2 regions of the Microbulbifer pacificus genome follow, and region 1 is predicted to be linked to the other one. Evidence: predicted binding sites of a transcription regulator. Region 1 holds the regulator's gene; the other holds the start of a gene.
What was found. The regulator LexA, encoded in region 1, represses DNA repair genes until DNA is damaged. The targets are predictions, from matches to a motif close to ACTGTNTNTANANACAGT.
Positions count from the first base shown of each region.

Region 2: the regulator LexA is predicted to act here: its motif matches at 3,176-3,193, upstream of ruvC (crossover junction endodeoxyribonuclease RuvC).

Region 1 is NZ_CP137555.1:4,088,863-4,094,299, reverse strand. It holds gene nagZ (beta-N-acetylhexosaminidase) at 1-625, opposite strand, end outside; gene R5R33_RS17315 (TetR/AcrR family transcriptional regulator) at 733-1,371, opposite strand; gene R5R33_RS17310 (DUF6763 family protein) at 1,632-1,964, shown strand; gene R5R33_RS17305 (LOG family protein) at 2,106-2,747, opposite strand; gene lexA (transcriptional repressor LexA) at 2,939-3,547, shown strand; gene R5R33_RS17295 (hypothetical protein) at 3,665-3,919, opposite strand; gene R5R33_RS17290 (DUF6586 family protein) at 4,020-4,547, opposite strand; gene topA (type I DNA topoisomerase) at 4,556-5,437, opposite strand, start outside.
Region 2 is NZ_CP137555.1:1,183,745-1,189,181, forward strand. It holds gene tolQ (protein TolQ) at 1-362, opposite strand, end outside; gene ybgC (tol-pal system-associated acyl-CoA thioesterase) at 367-771, opposite strand; gene ruvB (Holliday junction branch migration DNA helicase RuvB) at 905-1,924, opposite strand; gene ruvA (Holliday junction branch migration protein RuvA) at 1,970-2,581, opposite strand; gene ruvC (crossover junction endodeoxyribonuclease RuvC) at 2,633-3,163, opposite strand; gene R5R33_RS05405 (YebC/PmpR family DNA-binding transcriptional regulator) at 3,314-4,057, opposite strand; gene aspS (aspartate--tRNA ligase) at 4,153-5,437, opposite strand, start outside.

The sequences.
Region 1 (5,437 bases):
CCGCCTGCAGCTCACCGGCAGCGATACACTCGGCAAACGGGATACAGTCGGAGGCCAGAACCTGCTCCAGCGTGCGCTGGTCAACGGGCAGTTCTTCATGGCTGTCTTCCAGCACTTGGCCATGGCCCGGAAAATGCTTGCCAGTGGTCGCCATACCGGCCTCGTGCATACCGGCGATAAATGGCCGCGCCTTTTCGGCGAGCACCAACGGATCGCGGGCAAAACTGCGATCGCCCACGATTTTGCAGAAATCGTCGTCTGCATCCAGTACCGGCGCGAAACTGAAGTCGACCCCCACCGCCAGCAATTCCGCTGCCAGCAGCCATCCCACATCGAGAAGCTGCTGGGTATTGGCGCGCGCACTCAGCGCCTGCATGGATGGAATGCGGGTGAAGGTGTCACGAAAACGCTGTACGCGCCCGCCTTCCTGGTCGACAGCCAGCAGGATTTCCGGGCGCACACTGCGGATATCTGCCACCAGTGCCTCGAGCTGTTCGCGGTTGCGAAAATTGCGCGCAAAGAAAATCAGCCCCCCCACCATGGGGTGGCGCAACAGCTCGCGGTCCTCATCATTGAGTTCCGTGCCGTCCACATCAATCATCACCGGACCAATCTGCACAGACATGGTATGTCAGCTCCTGTTACCTATCTGGAATTTTCCGCGGCTATTTCACCATTCTCTCGGCCACGATTCCCGCAACCGCAGCACACAGTGTGGGCAACCTGACGCGATCAGGCCGCCCCCACGTCGGGTGCGGTCAGCATAGCCACGGCCGCTGGCGCAAGTCTCGCCAGGGTCTCATCGAGACTGCTCACGGCGCCAAAATCTTCCCTCAGGATAGCTTCGATCGCATCGAAGCTGGAGAGGGAAAATATGGTGGCACCCAGCATAAAGTAAAGGCGCCAATAGAATGTGACCGGGTCCACCTGTGGCAGTGCACCGGATAATTGCCCGGCAAAGCGGCGGTAGCTGGCACCATAGCGCGATACGATAAAGCGCCGCAGATGCCCCTGAGACTGGGTGTAGGCGAGCCCCAACAGGCGCATAAAGCGTTTGGGGTCACGCCCCTCCCTGGCGAGCCCTGCCAGTGCCACCCGATACAGGCTCTGCAGCAGATCCTCTACCTGCAGTTGCGCCTGCGACTCACGACGGTTCAGTTCCCGGTCCAGACTTTCCGTAAAAGGCGTAAGAAAGCGTTCAAATACCGCCTGAATCAGTTCCTTTTTCGAACCAAAGTGATAATTCACCGCAGCCAGATTCACTCCGGCGGTACTGGTAATTGTGCGCAAAGAGGTCTCGGTAAAGCCCCGTTCGGCAAACAACACCTCGGCTGCATCGAGAATCCGGTTGACGGTATCCAGCTGACTCATCCCAATTCAAACCATCAATTAAAACGTTTGTTTAAGAGTTGAGACTAGCACATCGTCATCCAATCGAACATTTCCCAGATAGTCGCCCGCGCTGGTGCGTCGGTGGCCCTCACATCCCCAAACCGCCACCCAGGTCACACGCTGTCCACTATTTAACAAATATCGGACTCCCCGGTTACCAGCCTCACTCCACGCACGCTAGATTGGAAATACAGGCCAGTGATTGGCTCCTAGCATTGATAAACAACAGGAGGCATGCCATGGCGAGAATCGCACCGGAAATCGGCAGCTGGTTCGAAAATTTCGACAGTGGAGACCTGTTTGAAGTGGTCGCCGTGGACCAGCCATCCCGCACCATCGAGATCCAGTATCTCGACGGTACGCTGGATGAGATAGATTTTCACAGCTGGCCGCAGTTACCGATTATTGGCGCCGCAGCTCCAGAAGACGCTAACGCCGGTTATGGCACTTGGGCGAAAGAAATGCAGGACGATGAGGATGCCGGGTTTACCAGCCCGATTTTTTCGCCCGCGCAAACCGCGATAGACCGCCTTGAAGGCGAAGCGTTTCCCGGCACCGACGAAAGCAAGTAAGTAGGATTTACTTCAGCCCAAGGGGAATTTGCGCAATAGCCAAACGCCCGCCCGGTGATGGTCATCGATAGCGTAGTGCTGCAGCCATGAAAATGGCGCTGAGTATTGAGGCGCAAGAACATTGGCGAAACACGCTCTTGTTCAATCCTCGCGATGGCGAATGTAGTCGATGATGATCTCCGCCGCCTCATCCACGGTATCTACCAGTTTGAATAAATCCAGATCAGCGGCGTCGATACAAGCGCGCTCAAGCACAGTATTCACCAGCCAGTCCAATAATCCAGACCAGTAGCGCTTGCCGACGAGCACAATGGGAAAGCGCCTAACTTTTTGCGTCTGCACCAGAGTCAGGGCTTCAAACAGTTCATCCATGGTGCCGAAGCCTCCGGGCATGGCGATAAAGCCTACCGCGTGCTTCATGAACATGAATTTACGCACGAAGAAATAACGGAAATTCAGCCGGATATCCAGATACGGATTGGGCGTCTGCTCGAATGGCAGCTCAATATTCAGGCCGATGGAGGCGCCGGCATGGGTGAAGGCACCGCGATTACATGCCTCCATAATGCCCGGACCACCACCGGTAATGACAGGGATGCCCTCGCTGGCCAGTAGCTCGCCGAGGCGCATCCCTTGCTGGTACTCGACCGCGTCTTCCGGGAACCTGGCACTGCCGAATACGGTCACGGCACCTTTAAGGGTAATCAGCCGCTCAATACCATCAACGAGTTCCGACTGAATACGCAGTACACGCCACGCTTCCGGCATCTTTGCATCCAGCATATGCCTGCTCCCTTTCGCTTCCTTCTTATTGTGACAGCGAACCCGGCAGACCTGGTTTGAACCAGATTTTAGATTTCGCCGGTCACCTCAAGTCTAGCAGTACTGACGCAACAGCCCCCTGGATTGCGCGGCAGGAAAATCTGTATATAATCCCAGCAACTGTATATAAATACAGACAAAAGGAAGCGCCCATGACAAACCTTACCGCTCGTCAGGCCCAGGTACTGGAACTGATCAAATCTTATCTGGATGAAACAGGCTATCCGCCCACCAGAGCCGAAATTGCCCAGGAACTGGGTTTCCGCTCACCCAATGCGGCGGAAGAGCATTTGAAAGCACTTGCGCGCAAGGGCGCAATTGAAATGGTGGCCGGTGCTTCCCGTGGCATTCGTATTCCCGGCCACCAGAGTGGTCTGCCCATCGTCGGCCGCGTCGCTGCCGGCAACCCGATTCTGGCGGAAGAAAATATCGAGGAATATTGCGAAATTCCCGCGGAATTTTTCCATCCTCCGGCCGATTATCTACTGCGAGTGCACGGCATGAGCATGAAAAACGCGGGCATCTTCGACGGCGACCTGCTCGCGGTACAGCGCACCGACAATATCCGCAACGGCCAGATTGTGGTGGCCCGGATCGAAGATGAAGTTACCGTCAAGCGCTTCAAGCGTCGCGGCAACCAGGCCATGGTCCAGCTACTGCCAGAAAATGAGGACTTTGACGTTATTGAAGTGGATATGCGTGATAAGAATTTCGCCATTGAAGGTCTGGCAGTGGGCGTGATTCGCCAGAACCCCTATTGATGGGTAAAGTGAGCAGCGCTCGGCTGTGACACCAGCAAATAAAAACGGGGCTCACTGAGCCCCGTTTTTATTTGCTTTGGCTTTTCCTATCGAATTAGGTGCCGAACACTTCACCCGTCAGTGAATGGTGTGTTCGGTAGCCTCGAGCTCATCCTCTTCGAAGGGCTCTGGCTCCAAAGTACCGATCTCCTGCACCGCTTCGATACCCGCCTCCAGCATGGCGCGGGCAATGGCAATCTTGTGCTCGCGCAGAAACTCCAGGCTTTCATCCGAGAAATGGATACGCACCAGCGGGTCCCCCTTGTGACCGGCGCGTCGCAACGCCACATCACCATTGGACAACTCGATGATTTCGTAAGTCTCAGAGGACATTCACTTCTCCAGTTACAGCGTGATTTGACGGCAGTGTAACACAGGGAACAGTGAATCATCAGCGGCCAGACAAGGACAGGCGCGATGGCAGGCCACCGCTCTACCACTCCTGGCCCTGGGCGCGCTGGCGCACCACCAGCTCATTGAGCTGGCGATGCCAGTGCCGAAGACTCTCGCTGTCGAGGCTGGCAGAAAAACTGCTATCCAGCTGACGCAGGGGAATCAGGGTCCGCACGCCGCTGTTGGCGGCGCCAGACTCCTGGGCGCCGCCCGCAGGGCGCCACAGCCCTTGCCAGCAGCGGGCCATGGCATTGAACCAGCTGTCTGGATTTTCCTCGAGCCCGACCAGTTCAGCCACCTCGGCACTGAACTTGCCCCGCGCGGCTGCCATCTCCTGAAGCCGGAGTGCCGTGTCCGGCTCGCCAGCGGGCTTGAAACCCAACTGCAGCTGGTGACCCTGCTCTGCCAGAAATGCGCGATGCGCCCGCCACAGCTGCAGCAGCGTGCCTTCAAGCAGCGCTGCCTGGAGTAGCGGATTGCTTTCGGCTTCACGAACTTCCAGGGACTGCAGTAGCAGCTCGGATTTCCGCAGGGCGGAAACCACAATACCGGTATAGGGGTTGCTCACTGCGCTACCTATTTCGCCGGCGATTTTTTGGCAGGTGCCTTTTTGGCCGCCGCTTTTTTCGCGGTCGCTTTCTTGGCCGGGGCCTTTTTCGCTGCCGCCTTCTTGGGTGCCGCAGATTTGCTGCCGGAATCTTCTACCAGCCACTTGCCGCCAGTGTAGAAAGCCTTCCAGCCGGTGGCCTTGCCGTCCTCTTCGGACTGCACATACTGCTCCTGAGTCTTGCGACTGAATCGCACCACGGTATCCCGCCCTTCGCTGTCCTCCGTCGGCGCAGAGAACAGGAAGCTGTACTTGGAGTCAATCTCGTCCTTGTGCGGCAACAGCTCCTTCACCAGCGGTGCGCGGGTTTCGCGATTTTTCGGGAACTGACTGGCGGCAAGGAACAGTCCGGAAGCACCATCCCGCAGGATGTAGGTGTCGTCCACTTTTTCACAGGCAAGCTCCGGCATCGGTACCGGGTCCATTTTCGGTGGCGCCGCCTGGCCATTTTTCAGCAACTTGCGCGTATTTTTACAGGCGTCGTTGGTACAGCCGAAGTATTTGCCGAAGCGGCCGGACTTCAGCTGCATATCGCTGCCACACTTATCGCACTCGATCAGCGGGCCATCGTAGCCCTTGATCTTAAATGTGCCCTTCTCTACTTCGAAACCGTTGCAGTCCGGGTTATTACCGCAGATATGCAGTTTGCGCTGCTCATCCAGCAGGTAACTGTCCATTGCGGTGCCACACTTCGGGCAGCGGCGTTTTTCTCGCAGCTGGCGGGTTTCCGCCTCTTCGTCCTTGTCCGCGTCGATCGCCTCCTCCCCAGACACCAGGTTCATGGTGTTGGTGCAGCGCTCTTTGGGCGGCAGGGCATAGCCGGAACAGCCGAGAAACACGCCGGTGGAACC
Region 2 (5,437 bases), 1.3 Mb from region 1:
ATGGCCACGCGCATCGCGCGCTCGGTACCTTCCATTACCGCCGCCGGGCTGCTCTTGCCCTGCTGGCGCAGACGGGTGAATTCGGTGAAACCCGCGCGAAACAGGGATTCGACACCGTCGATCTTGCCCTTTTCCGCCGCGGCATTGCCATCGCGAAACAGCTGGTTCAGGTCCGAACCGGACCAGAACCGGCGCTCAAAATTGATCATGGCCTTGCGCGCGCGGGACAGGTAGGTACCGCGCTGGATGATCATCACCCAGGAGACGACTGAGGCCATGAGCAGCATCAGCATTACCAGCTGTACCAGCAGACTGGCGCTGGAAATCAGCCCCCACAGAGAAAGTTGTTCACCGGCATTCATGTTGTTAACTCACTGCCTTCAATGCTTGATAGATGGATTCGGGTAGAGCGCACGGTTTGCGGCTGGCGTCGTCGACGCAGGCCACTTTGACCACACCCTCGCAAATAATTTCATCGCCGCGCCAGATTTTCTGTTCAAAGGTAACGGCGGCACGCCCCAGCTTGCCGATGGCGGCACTGGCCTGCAATTGGTCGTCTAATATTGCAGACTTTTTATACTGAACCTGCGCTGAATGGACGACCAGTAACAGGCCCTGCTGTGGCATTGCGGGCTTATCATAGCCGAGAGCGCGGACCAATTCTGTGCGGGCGCGCTCCATATACTTTAGATAATTTACGTAATACACGATGCCGCCAGCATCGGTATCTTCGATGTAGACACGAATGGGAATTTGAAAGGGTTCTGACACAAATTGTCCTTAAATCGCCGACCGCGAACTCGGTTTTTCTTGTCTTCTGCGGTTTTGGAGCCGCCGTAAACTCATTAGAAGTGCCGGCGGCGACCAACGATGGACACCATGCTACAGGATGACGACCGGTTCGTCAGGCCCGGTCAGGCTTGGGAATACCGAAATGTTCATACGCCAGCGCGGTCACTACCCGCCCGCGGGGGGTGCGGGTGATATAGCCCTGCTGGATCAGATAGGGTTCGAGCACATCTTCGATGGTATCGCGCTCTTCGCTGATGGCAGCAGCGAGACTATCTACTCCCACCGGGCCGCCATCAAACTTCTCGATCATGGTGAGCAGCATGCGGCGATCGAGCTGATCGAAACCGCGCGCGTCCACATTGAGCATATTGAGCGCGCGATCGGCAGTTTCAGCACACACATGACCGTTGCCTTTCACTTCCGCATAGTCGCGCACCCGACGCAACAGGCGGTTGGCGATACGCGGGGTACCGCGAGCACGGCAAGCCACTTCGCGGGCCCCGCCCTCATCCATCTCCACGCCCATCAGGCGGGCAGACCGGGCAACGATGCTGGTGAGGTCGTCGATATTGTAGAACTCGAGTCGCTGCACAATGCCAAAGCGATCCCGCAGCGGCGAGGTGAGCAGGCCCGCACGCGTAGTCGCGCCCACCAGGGTAAACGGCGGCAGGTCGAGTTTGATCGAACGTGCAGCCGGCCCTTCACCGATCATGATATCGAGCTGGTAGTCCTCCATCGCCGGATACAGCACCTCCTCCACATGGGGGCTCAGGCGGTGGATCTCGTCGATAAACAGCACATCACCGGGTTCCAGGTTGGTCATGATGGCCGCGAGATCGCCGGCTTTTTCCAGTACCGGACCGGATGTGGTCTTGATCGCCACCCCCATTTCGGCGGCGATGATGTTGGCCAACGTGGTCTTACCGAGACCGGGCGGCCCGAATACCAGAGTGTGGTCCAGCGCTTCGTTACGCAACTTTGCCGCCTGGATAAAAATTTCCATCTGCTCGCGCACCACCGGCTGGCCGACGTAATCGGACAGGGATTTGGGGCGCACGGCGCGGTCGTACTGCTCTTCCTGGCCGGAGGGGCCGATGGGTTCAGGGGCGATGAGTCGATCGGCTTCAATCACGGGGCATTCTCAAAAATTCAGGCTCAAAAATTCAGGCTCAGATAATCAGGCCGGAGCCATGCTCTTAAGGGCGTGTCGGATCAGGGTGGCACTGTCGGCGTCGGGCTGATCCTTGGCCGCACGGGCGACCATTTTGCTGGCGTCGGTGGGTTTGTAGCCCAGGGCGACCAGAGCACTTTCGGCTTCGCCAGCGTGGTCCATTTTGGGTTCGGCATTCACCGCCAACAGCGGGATGTCCCCAAGGTCGCCGGCCTGCGGGGTGAGCTTGCCGCGCAGTTCGATGATCAGGCGTTCGGCTGTCTTTTTACCCACACCGGGCACTTTCACCAGCGCACCGACATTGTCGTCGGCCACGCAGCGTGCCAGCGCGGCGCCGTCGAGACCGGAGAGAATCGCCAGCGCCATTTTCGGACCGACACCGTTGACCTTGATCAGGATACGAAACAGCTGGCGATCGGATTCGCGGATAAAACCGAATAGCTGCTGGGAGGTTTCCGATACCGCCAGGTGGGTGTGCAGCTGTACATTGCCGCCCAACTGAGGCAGTTCAAAGATGGTGGTCATGGGGGCGAGCACTTCGTAGCCAACGCCCTGGACGTCTAGCAAAAGTTGCGGTGGCTGAACCGCAGCCAGTTTACCGGTGAGTCTTCCGATCATTGTTGTTCCAGATTTTATTCAAGGTTCCGGGATAGGCGTCTTTCAGACCAGTCAGGTAACACTCAACCGCCCGCGCCGGAATCTGGCGCGCGAGCCTGTGGAGGCCTGAATCAGCGTCTGCATGGTGTGCATGTGGCAAAGCGCCACTGCAAGCGCATCCGCGGCGTCTTCCTGTGGTGACGCCGGCAGTTTCAGCAGGGTTTTCACCATGTGCTGCACCTGCAGCTTGTCCGCCGCACCGTTGCCCACCACAGCCTGCTTCACCTTGCGTGCCTCGTACTCCGACACTGGCAGATCCGCATTGGTGGCGGCGACGATGGCCGCCCCTCGCGCCTGCCCCAGCTTCAGAGCCGAGCCAGCACTCTTGGACATGAATACGTTTTCGATGGCCATCTGCTGCGGTTGATACTGCTGGGCGATCTGACTGACCGCATCGAAAATGAGCTTGAGGCGCTCCGGCAGCGGGGCATCCGGTATGCGGATTACACCACTGGCCACATAGCGTGCGTTCGAGCGCTCCACATCGATCAGGCCGTAGCCGGTCTTGCGCGAGCCGGGATCTATCCCCAGGATTCGGGTCACGGCTGCCAGCCCCCTGTACATTTATACAATTCTGGCGGGAAGTGTCCCAAGGTGATCGCGGGGCGTCAAGGCGAATGGGGAGTCTCGATGTCGAGATACAAAAATGCCCCGACATGCGGGGCACTTTTAACGAAAGACGAAGCCGAGGACTCAGTCCAGCTCCGCCATTACCTCTTCCGGGATATCTGCATTGGTATAGACGTTCTGCACATCGTCCAGATCTTCCAGCATGTCCACCAGTGCCATCACCTTCTCTGCGCCCTCCTTGTCGAGGGCTACGGTGGTAGACGGGATCATTGCGATCTCCGCGCCGCCTGGGGCAAATCCCGCTGCGGAAAGCGCCTCTTTTACCGACATGTAATCGGTAAACTCGGTGGTCACTTCGATACTGCCGTCGTCGCTGGTAACGATATCCTCGGCACCGGCCTCCAGCGCGGCTTCCATCAGTGCATCCTCATCCACGCCGGACTCGTAGAACATCTGGCCCTTGCGGGAAAAGAGATAGGCCACGGAGCCATCGGTTCCCAGGTTGCCGCCGCGCTTGGTGAACGCGTGGCGCACCTCGCTGACGGTGCGGTTGCGGTTGTCGGTGAGGCACTCCACCAGCACCGCGACACCGCCAACGCCGTAACCTTCGTAGGTCACGGATTCGTAGTTGTCGCCGTCATTGGCGCCGGCACCGCGGGCAATCGCCTTGTCGATGGTGTCGCGCTTCATGTTCGCGCCCAGGGCCTTGTCGATGGTGGCACGCAGGGTGGGGTTGTCATCCGGGTTTCCGCCGGCCTTGGCGGCGACGGTCAGCTCGCGAATGATCTTGGTGAAAATCTTGCCCCGCTTGGCATCCTGTGCGGCCTTGCGGTGCTTGATATTGGCCCATTTACTGTGTCCCGCCATCGTCAACTCCCCCGATTTGGCTCCGAAATCCATAGCTTAAAAATGAAAAAGGCTTCCGGTGGCGGCCGGAAGCCTGGACCAGAAGCCGGGTGGGCTTAACCCACCTGCTCCTCTTTGCTGCGCAGGCGAATGCTCAGCTCGCGCAGTTGTTTGGCATCTACTGCGCCCGGTGCATCGGTCATCACACAGGCCGCGCTCTGGGTTTTCGGGAAAGCGATGACGTCGCGGATGGAATCGCTGTTGGTCATCAGCATCACCAGGCGATCGAGACCGAAGGCCAGACCACCGTGGGGCGGCGCACCGTATTTCAGCGCATCCAGCAGGAAGCCGAACTTCTCACGCTGCTCTTCCGCACTGATGCCCAGTGCACGGAATACGATCTGCTGCATCTCCTGGTTGTGGATACGGATAGAACCACCACCCAGCTCGGTGCCGTTCAGTACCATATCGTAGGCGCGGGACAGCGCTTCCAGCGGGTTCTTCTCCAGCTCGTCCGCAGGACAGGACGGCGAGGTGAACGGGTGGTGCAACGCGGTAATGCTGCCATCGTCGTTCTCTTCGAACATGGGGAAGTCCACCACCCACAGCGGCGCCCACTCGGCGACGTACAGGTTCAGGTCTTCGCCCAATTTGCAGCGCAGGGCGCCGAGCGCCTCGGTCACGATTTTGCCCTTGTCGGCGCCGAAGAAGATCAGGTCGCCGTTCTCCGCATGCAGGCGGTCGAGGATGGCTGCGCGCACCTCGTTGGGCAGGAATTTGACGATCGGCGATTGCAGGCCGTTTTCCAGGTCGGACTTGTCGTTGACCTTGATATAGGCGAGGCCCTTGGCACCGTAAATACTGACGAACTTGGTGTAGTCGTCGATCTGCTTGCGGGTCAACTTGTCGTTGCCGCCCGGCACTTTCAGCGCGGTGACACGGCCCTTGGGGTCGTTCGCCGGGGCGGAGAACACCTTGAAGTCGACCTCGGTCATCAGGTCCTTGATGTCCACCAGCTCCAGCGGAATGCGCAGGTCCGGCTTGTCGGAGCCAAACTTGGCGATCGCTTCGCTGAACGGCATGCGCGGGAACTCGCCCAGCTCCACACCTTTCAGCTCTTTGAACAGCTTGCGGATCATGCCCTCGGTGATGGACATGATGGCGTTTTCATCGAGGAAACTTGTCTCGATATCGATCTGGGTGAATTCCGGCTGGCGGTCTGCACGCAGGTCTTCGTCGCGGAAGCACTTGGCGATCTGGTAGTAGCGGTCGTAGCCGGACACCATCAGCAGCTGCTTGAACAGTTGCGGGGACTGCGGCAGCGCGAAGAATTTGCCAGCGTGGGTACGGCTCGGCACCAGGTAGTCACGGGCACCTTCGGGTGTGGCGCGGGTCAGGATC